Regions from separate parts of the Pseudoclavibacter sp. VKM Ac-2867 genome, predicted to be linked through region 2. Evidence: predicted binding sites of a transcription regulator. Region 2 holds the regulator's gene; the other holds the start of a gene.
What was found. Region 2 encodes HrcA, which represses chaperone genes, less so after heat shock. Its sites were predicted from a motif close to TTNGCACTCGNNNNNNNCGAGTGCNAA; they were not measured.
Positions count from the first base shown of each region.

Region 1: the regulator HrcA is predicted to act here: its motif matches at 5,885-5,911, upstream of groL (chaperonin GroEL).

Region 1 is NZ_JADKSL010000034.1:6,517-14,117, forward strand. It holds gene rlmB (23S rRNA (guanosine(2251)-2'-O)-methyltransferase RlmB) at 1-332, shown strand, start outside; gene ITJ67_RS19010 (hypothetical protein) at 431-1,837, opposite strand; gene ITJ67_RS19015 (TIGR03943 family putative permease subunit) at 1,827-2,648, opposite strand; gene ITJ67_RS19020 (permease) at 2,641-3,693, opposite strand; tRNA gene ITJ67_RS19025 (tRNA-Thr) at 3,767-3,842, opposite strand; gene msrB (peptide-methionine (R)-S-oxide reductase MsrB) at 3,923-4,339, opposite strand; gene ITJ67_RS19035 (DUF3263 domain-containing protein) at 4,445-4,738, shown strand; gene ITJ67_RS19040 (LytR C-terminal domain-containing protein) at 4,743-5,294, shown strand; gene ITJ67_RS19045 (cold-shock protein) at 5,527-5,742, shown strand; gene groL (chaperonin GroEL) at 5,956-7,575, shown strand.
Region 2 is NZ_JADKSL010000003.1:101,101-108,701, forward strand. It holds gene ITJ67_RS04825 (hypothetical protein) at 1-185, shown strand, start outside; gene ITJ67_RS04830 (TIGR01777 family oxidoreductase) at 204-1,157, opposite strand; gene hemW (radical SAM family heme chaperone HemW) at 1,301-2,509, shown strand; gene ITJ67_RS20195 (DUF4870 domain-containing protein) at 2,516-3,079, opposite strand; gene hrcA (heat-inducible transcriptional repressor HrcA) at 3,233-4,264, shown strand; gene dnaJ (molecular chaperone DnaJ) at 4,353-5,438, shown strand; gene ITJ67_RS04855 (16S rRNA (uracil(1498)-N(3))-methyltransferase) at 5,440-6,210, shown strand; gene ITJ67_RS04860 (histidine triad nucleotide-binding protein) at 6,220-6,570, shown strand; gene ITJ67_RS04865 (PhoH family protein) at 6,659-7,601, shown strand, end outside.

The sequences.
Region 1 (7,601 bases), on a different contig from region 2:
CCTCTGCCGGCGCCGCAGCGCGTCTGCCCGTCTCCATGGCCTCGAACCTGACGGCGACCATCAAGGCGTACAAGAAGGCCGGCGTCTTCGTCATCGGCCTCGACGGCGACGGCGACGTCTCGCTGCCGTCGCTCGAGCTCGCGACCTCTCCGCTCCTCGTCGTCGTCGGCAGCGAGGGCAAGGGCCTCTCGAGGCTCGTCACCGAGCACTGCGACGCAATCGTCTCCATCCCGATCGACGGGGCGACGGAATCGCTCAACGCGGGCATCGCGACGAGCATCACGATGTACGAGGTCTCGAAGCTGCGGGCTGCCAAGCGCGCCGCCAAGTAGGCGCCTCACTGCGATCAGATGGGCCTCACCTGCGGGTGGGGCCCATCGTCGTATCTCGGGCCCATGTCGTGTCTGAGGCCCATCGTCGTGGAGGTGGGTCAGCGGCACCAGGAGGTCAGGAAGCCGGTGAGACGGCGCAGCTCCTCGCCCGTGGCGATGTCGATGACGGTGGTCGTCGACTGCTTCATGCCGGGAAGCACAGCGTAGCCGTCCGGCCCCTGCGCGCCGAGGCCAGTCTCGACGGCGAGGTACTGGCCGTTGGGGGAGACGCAGATGTCGCGCAGCCACTCGCCGCTGTCGCCCGGATCGAAGAGCGTCCGCTGGCCGTCGCCGTCGGCGAACTCGACAGTGACGTCGGCGAGCCCGGCAGCCGCATCCGCGACCGCCGAGATCTGGGTTCCCTCCGGGTCGAGCACGCTCGTCTGCGTGAGGTACTGCGTCTCGCTGAGCGTCATCGGCGCTGGGGTGAGCTGCTCGGCGGTCCCCGAGCTCAGATCGAAGAGGGTGTAGCCGCCGACACCCGAGGTTACCGCGGTGGCCGTGCCGGGAACGAAGCCATGGAAGTGCTGCGCCTGGCCGATCGGCTCGGCTGGAGTGCCGGCGAGCACGTTCACGAGGTACAGCTGCTCGTCGAGGGTCTGCGCGATGAGGGCCCCCGTGCGCGGCGCGAACGCCCACGTCGAGACCATCAGCGGGGTGCCGTCCGTTCCGGCCACCTGCGTGGGCCGGAACGACGTGTCGCTCGTGTCGAAGACGAACAGCGAGCGCACCAGCTCGGTCTGCCCGTCAGCGTGCACACCGTCGATGACGAAGCCGATGAGGCCGCTCGCCGCGTCGGCGGCGAGGCTCGAGAAGCTCCCAGTCGCGTCCACGTTCAGCGGGACAGCCGGCCCGGGCTCAGCGCGAGGTGCGACGCCGACCGCGCCGAGGCCGGCGGAGTCCTGTTCGATGACCGCGACGAACGCGTCAGTGAGGGCGTACTCCTGGATGCGCGGGGCGCTGAACAGGATGCTCGGCTCACCCCCGCCGGAGACGTTCGTCTCGATGACGCGGTCCTCGAGTGTCCCGCTGGTCGAGATCGCCCCGCGAACGAGCGTCGACACCTCGAGGGGCGGTGTCGTGAACTCGGTCTCGAGGGTCGACGCGACGCCCGTCGAGGAACTCACGGCATCCGCCACCGTGAGGGTGTAGTTCGTGTCGTAGGCGAGCAGCTGCTCGAACGTCACCGTGATCGTGCCGTTCTCCTCCGTGAGGCTGTAGGCGGCGGCTGGCTCGAGGACGACCTGCGCGGGGTCGATCTCGCGGAGGCGCTGGTTGGGTGTCAGCACGAGGCGGGTGCCCTGCTGCTCGACCGTGCCGATGGCGTTGACCGCCGTCGACGCGACTCGCGGGCCCTGCAGGATGTTGCCGACGGAGAGCCCAGCGGCGAGCAGGGCGAGCACGATCACCGCCAGGATGAACGTCCTCCGGAAGCGGCGTCCGCCCGAGGCGAGATCAGTAGACATAGGGATCGCTCGGCTGGTCGATCGCGGTGATGGTCGTCGGCATGAGCGCGACACGCTCGGCGCTGGACGCGCTGGGGTTCGTGACGAACGCGCCGTCGACCTCGACCCAGGAATCGACGGGGTAGGTGCCCTGCCAACCGGGCTGGTGCACGGCGACACCGACCGGGGCTGCGTCGATCGCGCAGCAGTTCACGACGAAGCGCGCCAGGATGAAGGCATCCGGTGCGTCCGGGTCCTCGGTCACGAAACCGACGAGCTTCGCGCGCTCGCCGAGCACCTGCTGCTCTCCGTCGCCCTGGCGGAGCATCGCGGCCCAGTCCTTGACGGTGAAGGAGCTGGTGTCGCGGCCCCGGAGCGTCTCGCCCTCCGAGATCGGGGAGTCCACGGTCTGCGCGTTGGCGTTGAGGGAGCGGTTCTCGACCGCTGCGGAGCTGAGCGTCACCGGCGGCGCGATGATGAGCGCAACGAACGCCGTCGCGACGACGACGAGCGTGACGGTCGTCGAGGCGATCACGGCGATGCGCTGACGTGCGCCGAGCCGCGGGCGGCGGTTGCCTCTCCGTGTGGTCGACGTGCCGAGGGCATCCGACTCATGCGAGTGGTCGTGGTCGTGGTCGTCGCGACCCGGCGTGACGGCGATGGCCGCGATCGCGAGGATGCCGCCGATGACGGCCATGATCGAGGTGAACAGGAAGTAGCGGGGGTGGATGTAGAGCGAGAGCCCGCCCGTCATGGAGAGCCAGACCGTCGCGACGACGGTGAAGAGCGTGAGCGCGACCCCGCGCCATCTGGAGAGCAGTCGTTCAAGCAATGAGGTTCACTCCGAGTCCGAGGGTGAAGGCCGACAGCGCGACGATGAGGGTGATGCGCGCGAGGACCGCGCTCGTGTAGGTCGTGCGCATGAGCGCGAGCATCTTGACGTCGATCATGGGCCCCATCACGAGGAAGGCCACGATCCCGCCGGGCATGAACGTCCCGACGAAGGACAGGGCGAAGAACGCGTCGACGTTCGCGCAGATCGAGATGACGAAGCCGAGCGTCATGAGCACGAGCACCGAGAGCACGGGATGCTCGCCGAGCGTCGTGAGGAGATCGCGCGAGACGCCGACCTGGATGGCGCCCGCGATGGCGGAGCCGATGAAGAGCGCGGGGAGCATCGTGGAGGTCTCGGCGCCGAACATCGACGCGCTCGCCCGCAAGCGGTCGCGGACGCCGGAGCGGCCCCCGTGCCCGTGCTTCGCTTCCAGCTCGCAGGTGGCGGCGAAGCTCGGCGTGAGCAGCTCCTGCGGTCTCGGGTGGCGGCTGAACAGGAAGCCGATGACGTTGGCGATGACGAAGCCGCCGATGATACGGGCCGCCAGGATCCCGTGGTCCCAGCCGAATGCCTGGTACGTCGTGACGATCGTGATGGGGTTCAGGATGGGCGCCGCGAGCAGGAACGTGATCGACTCGGCCGGGGTGAAGCCTCGGAGCACGAGGCCGCGGGCGAGGGGCACGTTGCCGCATTCGCAGACGGGCAGAGCGATGCCGAACAGGGAGATCACGGCGCGTCGGAGCCAGGGGCTCTGCGGCAGGATGCGCATCAGGAAGCCCGGCGGGAGCCAATGCTGGACGACGATCGAGAGCAGAATGCCGAGCACGATGAACGGCATGGACTCGATGACGACGCTCAAGGAGAGCGTCACGAAGTCGCTGATCGGGCCGAGGGCCGGTGCGTCGTCGAGCGAAGCCGTGAACGTCCTGATTGCGATGAGCGTGAGGATCAGGCCTGCGCCGATGGTCAGTCCGAGCACACCGCGACTTGCGGTCGTGCGCTGAGGGCGCGGTGCGCGCTGCGCAGTCGTGTGCTCGTGCATCCAGCCGAGTATAGTTCGGGCCGCTTTCGGAACACGGAGGCAACGAGGGACTCGCGCGGGGCGGTGAGGATTCTGGAGCCGACTGCGAGGTTCGAACTCGCGACATCCGCTTTACAAGAGCGGTGCTCTACCAGCTGAGCTAAGTCGGCCTGCTGCAATCGCAGCGGCACCATCATAGCCATGCGGTGCGCGAGGTGCGCACCGCATGGCCACTCGGGTGATGCTCTCCCTACTCGGAGGGCGTCTCGTCGTCCGGCGTGAAGGAGAGCGAGAGCGAGTTCATGCAGTAGCGGTCGCCCGTCGGGGTGCCGAAGCCGTCGGGGAAGACGTGCCCGAGGTGGGACCCGCAGTTCGCGCAGCGCACCTCGGTGCGCACCATGCCGAGCGAGCGGTCCTCGAGCAGCTGGACTGCGTCGGGGCGGACCGACTCGTAGAAGCTCGGCCACCCGCATCCGGAGTCGAACTTCGTTCCGGCTTTGAAGAGCTCGGAGCCGCATGCACGGCAGGTGTACAGTCCGGCGCGTCCCTCCTCGAGGAGCTCTCCCGTGTAGGCCCGCTCAGTGCCTGCCTCGCGCAGCACGTGGTACTCCTGCGGCGTGAGCTCAGCGCGCCACTCGGAATCGGGCTTGTTGACGGCGTAGGACACCGTGCCTCCTGGAGATCGACGAGACCGCTGGGAGCGGTCAGGGAGGAACGAGCATACGCGCGTTGCGTGAGTCCAGTCCGTGAGCCTTGCTCGTACACTTCCTCCATGGAACGGGACGTGGAGCTCAGCGACCTCGAGCGCGCCCTGCTGGATTTCGAAGACCTGAATCCGCGGCAGAACGCAGCGAAGGCGGCGGCGATCAGGGATCGCTTCGGCTGGTCGACGACGCAGTACTACCGAAATCTCGCTACGCTCATCGAGACACCAGCTGCGCTCGCTCATCAGCCGATGCTCGTCGGCCGCCTACGGCGTGCGCGCGAGCGGCGGGCGGATGAGCGCCAGCTGCGGCGCGAGCAGCGCATGTCCAGCGCCTCTCCCACCTCAGGACGGATTCGGTAGACACGTGAATTACCCCAAGGATCGCTTCGACGACATCCCACCCGGCCTCGACAGGCGCGGCGCGCATCGTGCGCCCCGAACCCGTCTCGCCAAGCTCGCCTCGTGGCTCTGGGGCCTGCTGGCCGTCGTCGTCATCGTCGCCGTCGCGGCGGTCGCCATGCAGATCATCAATGGCGCCGTCTCGTTCAGCCCGTCCGCCGAGCCTGAGACCAGCGAGACGCCGGCCGAGGCTGCCCCGGTCGAGGAAGCGCCGGCCGAGGTCGTGCCGCAGCTCGACCCGAACGTCGCCGTCCGCGTGCTCAACGGCACCGAGCTGGCTGGCGTCGCCGGTGGAACGACCACCGAGCTCGCTGCCGCTGGCTGGAATGTGACGGAGACGGCGGATGCACCGACCTCCGACTACGCGACGACCACCGTCTCCTACAATGACCCCGCTCAGGAGGCTGCTGCCCTGGCGCTCGTGCAGTCGCTCGGCGGGGGCACCGCGGTGCTGGATCCGAACGTCGCTGCCGCTGGCACGATCGTGGTCATCGTCGGGCTCGACCTCGCCGGGTAGGGCAAAAGCCCCGGGCTTTCACCGGGGAATGCGCGCCTTGTGTTCCACGAATGTGAACATCTGGAAACAAAACGTCGCCAGGTGACGTGATCACGGTTTTCGGCTTCCACGCTCAACAGGTCGCGACCTAGTATCTTGCTCGAGTCCTGGGCACCATCGTTCGTCCCCCTCGCACGCATGCAGGGCTCCGCCGGCTGGCGCTGGCGAGTACTACTGAGCAATGGAGACAAACATGGCGAACGGAACCGTGAAGTGGTTCAACGCTGACAAGGGCTACGGCTTCATCACTGTGGACGCGCTCGACGGCGCTGCTGCACAGGATGTGTTCGTGCACTACAAGGCCATCGAGATGCAGGGCTACCGCGTTCTCGAAGAGGGACAGAAGGTCGAATTCGAGATCGGGGCCGGCGACAAGGGCCCCCAGGCGGAGTCCGTCCGCGCACTCTGATCCTCGACGACAAGCGGCGTCGACCCCCTCTGGGGGTCGGCGCCGTTTTCCGTGCCAGGCACGGGATCTCCCGTCCTCGTTCGCCCGCAGCGAGAAGGCGTCGGGGCGGCTTGCACTCGACAGGGCCGAGTGCCAATATGGACTTGCACTCGCCTCGTTCGAGTGCCAACCACGAACCTCACGAACCACGTCCGGAAAGGACGCAGTACACATATGTCGAAGATCATTGCTTTTGACGAAGAGGCCCGTCGCGGGCTTGAGCGTGGACTGAACACGCTCGCCGACGCGGTGAAGGTCACGCTCGGCCCACGCGGCCGCAATGTCGTGCTCGAGAAGAAGTGGGGCGCGCCCACGATCACGAACGACGGCGTGTCCATCGCCAAGGAGATCGAGCTGGACGACCCGTTCGAGAAGATCGGTGCCGAGCTCGTCAAGGAGGTCGCGAAGAAGACCGACGACGTCGCCGGTGACGGCACGACGACGGCCACCGTCCTCGCTCAGGCGCTCGTCCGCGAGGGCCTCCGCAACGTCGCAGCAGGAGCAGACCCGATCTCGCTCAAGCGCGGCATCGAGAAGGCTGTCGAGGCCGTCGTCGCCGAGCTGCTCGCATCCGCCAAGGAGGTCGAGACCAAGGAGCAGATCGCTGCCACCGCATCGATCTCGGCTGCTGACGCCCAGATCGGCGAGATCATCGCCGAGGCGATCGACAAGGTCGGCAAGGAAGGCGTCGTCACCGTCGAGGAGTCGAACACGTTCGGCACCACGCTCGAGCTGACCGAGGGCATGCGCTTCGACAAGGGCTACCTCTCGCAGTACTTCGTGACCGACCCCGAGCGCCAGGAAGCCGTCTTCGAGGACGCCTACATCCTGATCGTCAACGGCAAGATCTCCAACATCAAGGACCTCCTTCCTGTTGTCGACAAGGTCATCCAGGCCGGCAAGCAGCTCCTCATCATCGCCGAGGACGTCGAGGGCGAAGCTCTCGCGACGCTCATCGTCAACAAGGTCCGCGGCATCTTCAAGTCGGTTGCCGTCAAGGCTCCCGGCTTCGGCGACCGCCGCAAGGCCCAGCTGCAGGACATCGCCATCCTCACCGGTGGACAGGTCATCAGCGAGGAAGTCGGCCTCAAGCTCGAGAACACGACGCTCGACCTCCTCGGCACGGCCCGCAAGGTCGTCGTGACGAAGGACGAGACGACGATCGTCGAGGGCGCTGGCTCGCCCGAGCAGATCGCCGGCCGCGTTGCACAGATCCGCGCCGAGATCGAGAACAGCGACAGCGACTACGACCGCGAGAAGCTCCAGGAGCGCCTCGCGAAGCTCGCCGGTGGCGTCGCCGTCATCAAGGCCGGAGCTGCGACCGAGGTCGAGCTCAAGGAGCGCAAGCACCGCATCGAGGACGCAGTCCGCAACGCGAAGGCTGCCGTCGAAGAGGGCATCGTCGCCGGTGGTGGCGTCGCCCTCATCCAGGCTGGCGCACGCGTTCTCGACAAGCTCGAGCTCAAGGGCGACGAAGCGACCGGCGTCAACATCGTCAAGGTCGGCATCCTCGCACCGCTCAAGCAGATCGCGACGAACGCTGGCCTCGAGCCCGGCGTCGTCGCCGAGAAGGTCGCTGGACTCGAAGACGGCTGGGGCCTCAACGCCGCAACCGGCGAGTACGTCAACCTCATCGAGGCTGGAGTGCTCGACCCGGTGAAGGTCACGCGCTCCGCGCTGCTCAACGCAGCTTCGATCGCTGGTCTCTTCCTCACGACCGAGGTCGTCGTCGCCGACAAGCCCGAGAAGGCTGGCGCACCGGCGATGGACCCGGGCGCTGGAATGGACTTCTAAGCACCACGCGCACGACAACAGGCGGG
Region 2 (7,601 bases):
TCGTCCGCGAAGCGGCCGACGAGGACTTCCCGAGGTGGAAATCTGAGGTCGAGGCCGCCCCGGAAGACTGGAGGACGTGGATGCGCCTCGGTCTGGCGTACTCGGCCTCGGGGGACCGAAAGCGAGCCCGGGCTTCTCTGCGCGAGGGCATCCGCCTCGAGAAGGCCGCTCGCGCCGGGGCGTGAGCGACCCGACTCGACGGGTCAGACCCCGGCGCCGGGCTCTGGCTCGAACTCCGGCGACTTGAGAGCCAGCTCGACCGCCTGACCTGCGGTGCGGTCCTTGAAGGTGAAGCCCGCGTCGAGCAGGCGCTTCGGACGGATCTGCTGGTCGGCGAGGAACAGCTCACGGCCCGCCTTCTGGAGGGTGAGGTCGATGAGCGTCGACGGCGCCTTGAGCTTGTAAGGTCGCCCGAGCTCGTCGGCAAGCTGCTGTTGGATCTCGTCGGCGGTCGCGGGCGCGGGCCCGACCAGGTTGTATGGCCCCTGCGCGTCGTCGGACTCGAGCAGGAAGCGGAGCGCGCGCACTTCGTCGCGCAGGCTCACCCACGGCCAGTGCTGTGTGCCGTCGCCCAGCTGCGAGAGCAACCCGACGCTTGCCAGGGTCTTCAGGACGGTCAGGACTCCGCCGCGCCCCAGGACGAGACCGGTGCGCGCGAGGACGACCCTGGAGCCTTCCGGGGCCGTCTGCGCGGCCCGCTCCCAGCGGTCGACGACACGAGGAAGGAACTCGTCGGTCTCGGGCAGCGCCGAGTCCTCGTCGAGCACCTGCCCTGGACGGTCGCCGTACGCGCCCGACGCCGAACCGTTGATGAGCAGCGCCGGGGGTGTGGACGAGGCCGCCATCGCACCGGTGATCGTGAGCGTCGCGTTGACGCGAGAGCGAAGGATCTCCTTCTTCACGTTGTAGGTCCACGGCAGCTTGCTGAGCGGAGACCCGGAGAGGTTCACAACCGCATCCACGCCGTCGAGGACCCGCGCGTCCAGGGTTCTCTGGGCGGGGTTCCACCGGAACTCGCTGGCGTCCTTCGGGTCGCGCCTGACGAGCCGCGTGACGCGGTGGCCGTGCGCGTGCAGTTCCTCGATGAGACGGTGGCCGATCATTCCGGATGCGCCGGAGATGAGAACGTGCTTTGGGGAGGTCGCCTGAGTGCTCATGACCTCGAAGGTAGTCGTGTCAGTTGGGCGCGAGCGCAACGCGAGGCCGTGCTCGGCTGATCGCGCGCCTGATTGCGCCTAGGCTGTGCGGGTGCATCACGAGAACCTCGCCCCGAGCCGGGCCCAGCCGAACGGCCATCTTGGTGCCTAGCGCCCTGCCGCTCGGTGAGCCGGTGCCGCCGAGCGGAGAGCTCCCCGCGCAGGCCCTGGTCGGCGCCGAGTCGCGAGACTTCGGCGTCTACATCCACGTGCCCTTCTGCCGCGTGCGGTGCGGCTACTGCGACTTCAACACCTACACGGCGGAGGAGCTGGGTGGGGTCTCGCGCTCCAGCTATGCCGGCGAGGTCGAGAAGGAGATGGTCATCGCCGAGCGGGTGCTGAGCGGTGCCCCTCGCGAGGTATCCACCGTCTTCTTCGGGGGCGGAACACCGACCCTCCTGCCCGTCAGCGACCTTGCAGGGATGCTCGAGGGAGTGCGCAGTCGCTGGGGCCTCGCTTCCGACGCGGAGGTCACCGTCGAGGCGAACCCCGACTCGGTTGGCGAGCGTGAGCTCGCCGAGCTACGGGCTGCGGGAGTGACCCGAGTCAGCTTCGGGATGCAGTCCGCGGTCCCGCACGTCCTCAGCGTTCTCGAGCGCACTCACGATCCGGCGCGCATCCCGATCGTGGTCGCCGCGGCGAAGCGAGTCGGGCTCGAGCCGAGCCTCGACCTGATCTACGGCACTCCCGGCGAGTCCATCGACGACTGGCGCCGATCGCTCGACATGGCGCTGGCGCAGGAGCCGCTGCATGTGAGCGCGTATGCGCTCATCATCGAGGAGGGCACGAAGCTGGCCAGGCAGATCCGCCGCGGGGAGGTGCCCGCCGTTGACGACGACCTGCAGGCCGACATGTACGAGCTCGCAGAGGAGCGACTGTCAGCGGCCGGGTTCGAGTGGTACGAGGTCAGCAACTGGTCGCTCGACGGCAAGCACGCTTCTCGCCACAACCTCTCCTACTGGCGAGACGCGGACTGGTGGGGCTTCGGCCCCGGCGCGCACAGCCACGTGGGCGGCGTGCGCTGGTGGAACGCCAAGCATCCGAGCGCCTACGCATCGAGGCTGGCCGAGGGCATCACGCCGGCCATGGGGCGAGAAGTGCTTGACGAGGAGACGAAGCGCTTCGAGCGGATCATGCTCGGCTCACGTCTGCGGGAGGGCCTCGCGATCTCCGAGCTGGATGACTCCAGTGTCGTCGCCGAGCTCATCGCCGAGTCGCTCGTCGACGGGAGGGCCGCGTTGAAGGGCCGGCTCGTCCCGACGCTCCGCGGGCGGCTCATGGCAGACGCGATCGTCCGCCGAATCGCCGCCTGAGCCGGCTCAGCTCACGAACCGGAAGGTGACCGGGTACCGGTAGGGGAGTCCCTTGTTCGCCTGGACCGCGCCGAGAATGGCGTAGACGACGACGGCAACCCAGAGCAGCGGGTAGAGGAGCGGAACGATCAGCGCCAGCGGACCGCCGATCAGCGACAGCAGCGAGATGACGCCGATGCCGACGTACACGATCGCAGCTGTGATGCCGAAGTTGAGCGCCTCGCGGCCCTCGCTGTCGGCAAGAGGTCCCCTCCGCCGTGTGACAAGCCAGAGAATGAGCGGCCCGACAGCCGGGGCGACGATGTTGAGCAGGTGATCGAAGGTCCCGACGAGGCGGTCGCCGTCTCGTGTCAGCGGCGGTTCTGTCTCATTCTGCGGGCCAGACTGCTGGTACTGCACGCCCTGTGGGTGCCCGTAGGGAGCCTGCTGTCCGTACGGGACCTGCTGACCGTTGGGAGCCTGCTGCCCGTACGGTGGCTGCTGCCCGTAGGGTCCCGGCTGGTCGTACGGCGGCTGTTGAGGCAGATCCTGGTGTCCTGGCGGCGGGGTCGGTGCGTTCTGATCTGACACGGGGTTCCTCTCGTCGGTTTCGCTCACGCTACTGCGCGCGCCCTGCGAGGGCCTGGCATCCTGCTGGTGGCACGAGCGGAAAGCGGTAGGATTGGCAGTCTCAGGTTCAGAGTGCCAGTCCGGCTCGCAGCAGCTCGTCGAGGGAGGAGCATCGTGGTTTCAGACAGAAGCATGCAGGTGCTCCGCGTCATCGTCACCGACTACGTCACGAGTCGTGAGCCGGTGGGCTCCAAGTCGATCGCAGACCGTCATGATTTCGGCGTCTCCGCGGCGACCATCCGCAACGACATGGCGCAGCTCGAAGACGCCGAGCTCATCGTGGCCCCGCACACGTCCTCCGGGCGCATCCCGACTGACAAGGGCTACCGACTGTTCGTCGACCGGCTCGCCGAGTTCAGGCCGCTCTCCGGAGCGCAGCGTCGGGCGATCGAGACCTTCATCGAGGGCAGCGAAGACGTCGACGAGGTGCTCGGACGTTCGGTGCGACTGCTGGCGCAGCTCACCAACTCCGTCGCGATCGCGCAGTACCCCTCGCTCGCGAACGCCGCCATCCAGCATGTCGAGTTCGTCCTGCTGTCGAGCATGCGCGTCCTCACCGTCCTCATCACCGACTCGGGCCGCGTCGAGCAGCGCATTGGACATCTGCGCGCCGAAGTGAGCGTCGAGCAGCTGCACGTGCTCCGCGATCGGCTGGCCGGCCGCCTCGTCGGGAAGACGGTCGCGCGCGCTTCAGCGGAGCTCAGGGATGTCAGCGGCATCATGGGGGAGCGAGACGCGGAGCTCTTCGCTCCCGTCGTCGCCAACCTGCTTGAGCTCGTCCTGGCGCACCGTCAGGAGCGCCTCGTCATGGCGGGCACCGCGAACCTCGCTCGGACCGAACGCGACTTCCCGTCGAGCATCCTGCCCGTCCTCGAGGCCATCGAGGAGCAGGTGGTCCTCCTGCGGCTGCTCGACGAGCTCCACTCCAGCCCCGAGGCCTACTCGGTCAGCATCGGCCAGGAGAATGTCGACCTGGGCCTCGGCGAGACGGCTATCTTGACGAGCGGCTACCGCAGCTCTGGCAGCGACGCGCGTCTCGGCGTCGTCGGGCCGACGAGAATGGACTACCCGAGGAATATCCAGGCCGTTCGAGTGGTTGCGAGTTACCTGTCACGGGTGCTCGACGAGCAGCACTCGGACGACTGACCGACACCGCCAGATCACTCGGCGGATGCACCCGGCGCCTGACAACGCAGGCGTGACACACACAGATGCAAAGAAGGAGTCGCCACTCTTGGCAGACCACTACGACGTGCTCGGCGTGAGCCGTGAGGCGTCCCAGGACGAGATCAAGAAGGCCTACCGCAAGCTGGCACGCCAGCTGCACCCGGACGTCAACCCGTCCGAAGATGCCGCGGAGCGCTTCAAGTCCGTCACGCACGCCTATGACACGCTCATCGACCCCGAGCGGCGCCGGCAGTACGACCAGGGCGGCCCAGATGGGCAGTCCTTCGGTGGCTTCGGCGACATCTTCGAGACCTTCTTCGGCCAGCAGGGCTCCCGCGGGCCTCGCTCGCGTGCGGAACGCGGCCAGGACGCCCTCGTGCGCGTCGAACTCGACCTCGACGAGGTCATGTTCGGCACGCACCGGGACCTCGAGGTCACGACGGCGATCGCCTGCGAGAACTGCCAGGGCACCTGCTGTGCGCCCGGCACCTCGCCCACGACGTGCTCGGCATGCGGTGGGGCCGGGTCCGTGCAGCGACAGGTGCGCTCGATCCTCGGCATGGTCGTCACGAACCAGCCGTGCGCGCAGTGCCGCGGCTACGGCACGGTCATCGAGCACCCGTGCGACACGTGCCACGGCCAGGGGCGTGTTCGATCGAACGTGAGCATCCCGGTCGACATCCCGTCCGGAGTGGACTCCGGGCTGCGCATCCACCTTCCCGGTCGGGGCGAGGCCGGGCCCGCCGGGGGAGCGAACGGTGACCTCTACCTCGAGATCCGCGTGCGCCCGCACGAGGTCTTCTCGCGAGACGGCGATGACCTCCAGTGCGTCGTGGAGGTATCGATGGCCGACGCCATCCTGGGCACCTCGACCACGGTCGGTGCGCTCGACGGCGACGTCGACCTGCAGATCCCCGCGGGCGTGCAGTCGGGCGAGGTGCTGACCGTTCGAGGTCGGGGCATCACGCGGCTCCGCTCGACGCATCGCGGCGATCTCGACATCGCCGTACAGGTCGTGACTCCGGCGAAGCTCGACGGCAAGTCACGCAAGCTGATCGAGGAGTTCGCTGCCCGTCATCGCCACGAGGCCCCTCGCCTCGCGCGGGAGAAGCAGGGGATGTTCTCGAAGCTTCGCGACCGATTCGGTCGCTGACGTGGCGTGGCTCTACCTCGTCGAGGATCTCGACGAGGCGCTGCGCGTCGGTGACGTCGTCGAGGTGCGCGGCGCGGAGGCCAAGCACATGGCGGTCGCGCGGATGCGCGTGGGCGAACGTGTGCACCTCGGCGACGGGCGCGGCCTCATCGTCGACGGCGAGCTCGCTCTGACTGAGCGCGACCGCGCACTCGTCACAGTCGTCGCCGCGAGACGAGTGGCGCAGTCGGCTCCGCGCGTCACGGTTGTCCAGGCGCTGGCGAAGGGCGGCCGAGACGACCTCGCCGTGCAGGTCGCGACGGAGCTCGGAGCGGCGGCGTTCGTGCCGTGGCAGGCGAAGCGCAGCGTGAGCCGCTGGGACCAGAAGGCCGAGAAGGGCCGCGAGCGGTGGTCATCCATCGCCAGGGAAGCCAGCAAGCAGAGCCTCGCCGCGTGGGTCCCGGATGTGGCTCCGCTGCACTCGACGGGTGAGGTCGCATCGCTCGCCGGTCACGCGCCGATGCTGGTCCTCGACCCGCTCGGCGACACCTCGCTGCGCCAGGCCCTCATCGAGCAGGTCCCGGCAGGCGCTTCCGGACTGACGCTCGTCGTCGGGCCAGAGGGCGGCATCGACCAGAGTGAATTCGAGGCCTTCGAGGCGGCCGGTGCCAGGCGCGTGCACCTCGGCGCGGGGGTTCTCCGAACCTCGAGCGCGGCTCCCGCCGCGATCGCGGCGATCCTGGCGCTGAGCGGTACGTGGGACTCTCGGTCCCGCGCGAGTGCCGAGTCGTAGGCTGGTCTCATGTCGAGTTCAGAGCCGTCCATCTTCACGCGCATTATCAACCGCGAGATCCCAGCCGACATCGTGTTCGAGTCCGAGCGGGTCATCGCCTTCAAGGACATCAGCCCGAAGGCGCCCGTGCATCTCCTCGTGGTGCCCAAGACCCAGGAGTACGCGAACGTCGCCCAGCTCGCGGCTGGCGACCCGGAGCTGCTCGCCGAGGTCATCGCGGTGGCCCAGGGACTCGCCGATCAGCACACCGACAGCGAATTCCGGCTCATCTTCAACTCGGGGGCGGCAGCAGGCCAGACCGTCTTCCACGTTCACGCACACGTCCTCGGTGGAGGACTCTCGGAAGGATCCCTTGCCTAGTCAAGACAGTTCACCGTCCCACGGTCCCGGGGAGCCCGGTACCTGGACAGATTTCGTCGAGCAGACCACCACGGTCGAAGGCGTCGCCATGGTCCGGCTCCTCGGGCCCGGCGACCGGCTGCTCAAATCCGTGGAGCGCGAGCACCCTCGCGTGCGCGTGCTCGCGCGCGGCAACGAGATCACCTTCAGCGGCGAGCGAGACGACGTCGTCGCGGCCGAGGCGCTCCTGCGCGAGATCACTGCGATGGCGCGCAGCGGCGTCGACCTCGAGCCAGCCCAGGTCGAGCGCTCCCAGCGGCTCATCGACCGTGGCGAGGAGACGCCCACGGACGTGCTCGGCCAGGCAATCGTGCAGTCGCGTGGCAAGGTCATCCGTCCGAAGACGCTCGGCCAGAAGCAGTACGTGGACGCGATCGACGACAACACGATCGTCTTCGGCATCGGCCCCGCCGGAACGGGCAAGACCTACCTCGCGATGGCGAAGGCCGTGCAGGCACTGCAGCGCAAGGAGGTCACGCGGATCATCCTGACTCGCCCGGCCGTCGAAGCTGGCGAGCGCCTCGGCTACCTACCAGGGACCCTCAACGACAAGATCGACCCCTACCTGCGGCCCCTCTTCGACGCGCTCAACGAGATGCTCGACCCGGAGGTCGTGGTCAAGCTCATGGCGAGCGGGACGATCGAGGTGGCGCCGCTCGCCTACATGCGCGGGCGCACGCTCAACGACGCCTTCGTGGTGCTCGACGAGGCGCAGAACACGACGCCGGAGCAGATGAAGATGTTCCTGACGAGGCTCGGGTTCGGATCGAAGATGGTCGTCACCGGGGACATCACGCAGCTCGACCTGCCGATGGGGGCTTCTGGTCTGAAGCTCGTGACCCACGTGCTCGGCGGCATCGACGAGGTGCACTTCTCGCACCTCACGAGCGACGACGTCGTCAGGCACACCCTCGTGGCCCGCATCGTCGACGCCTATACCGAGTACGACCAGAAGAAGCAGGCGGACGATCACCGACGCCAGGACAGGAACG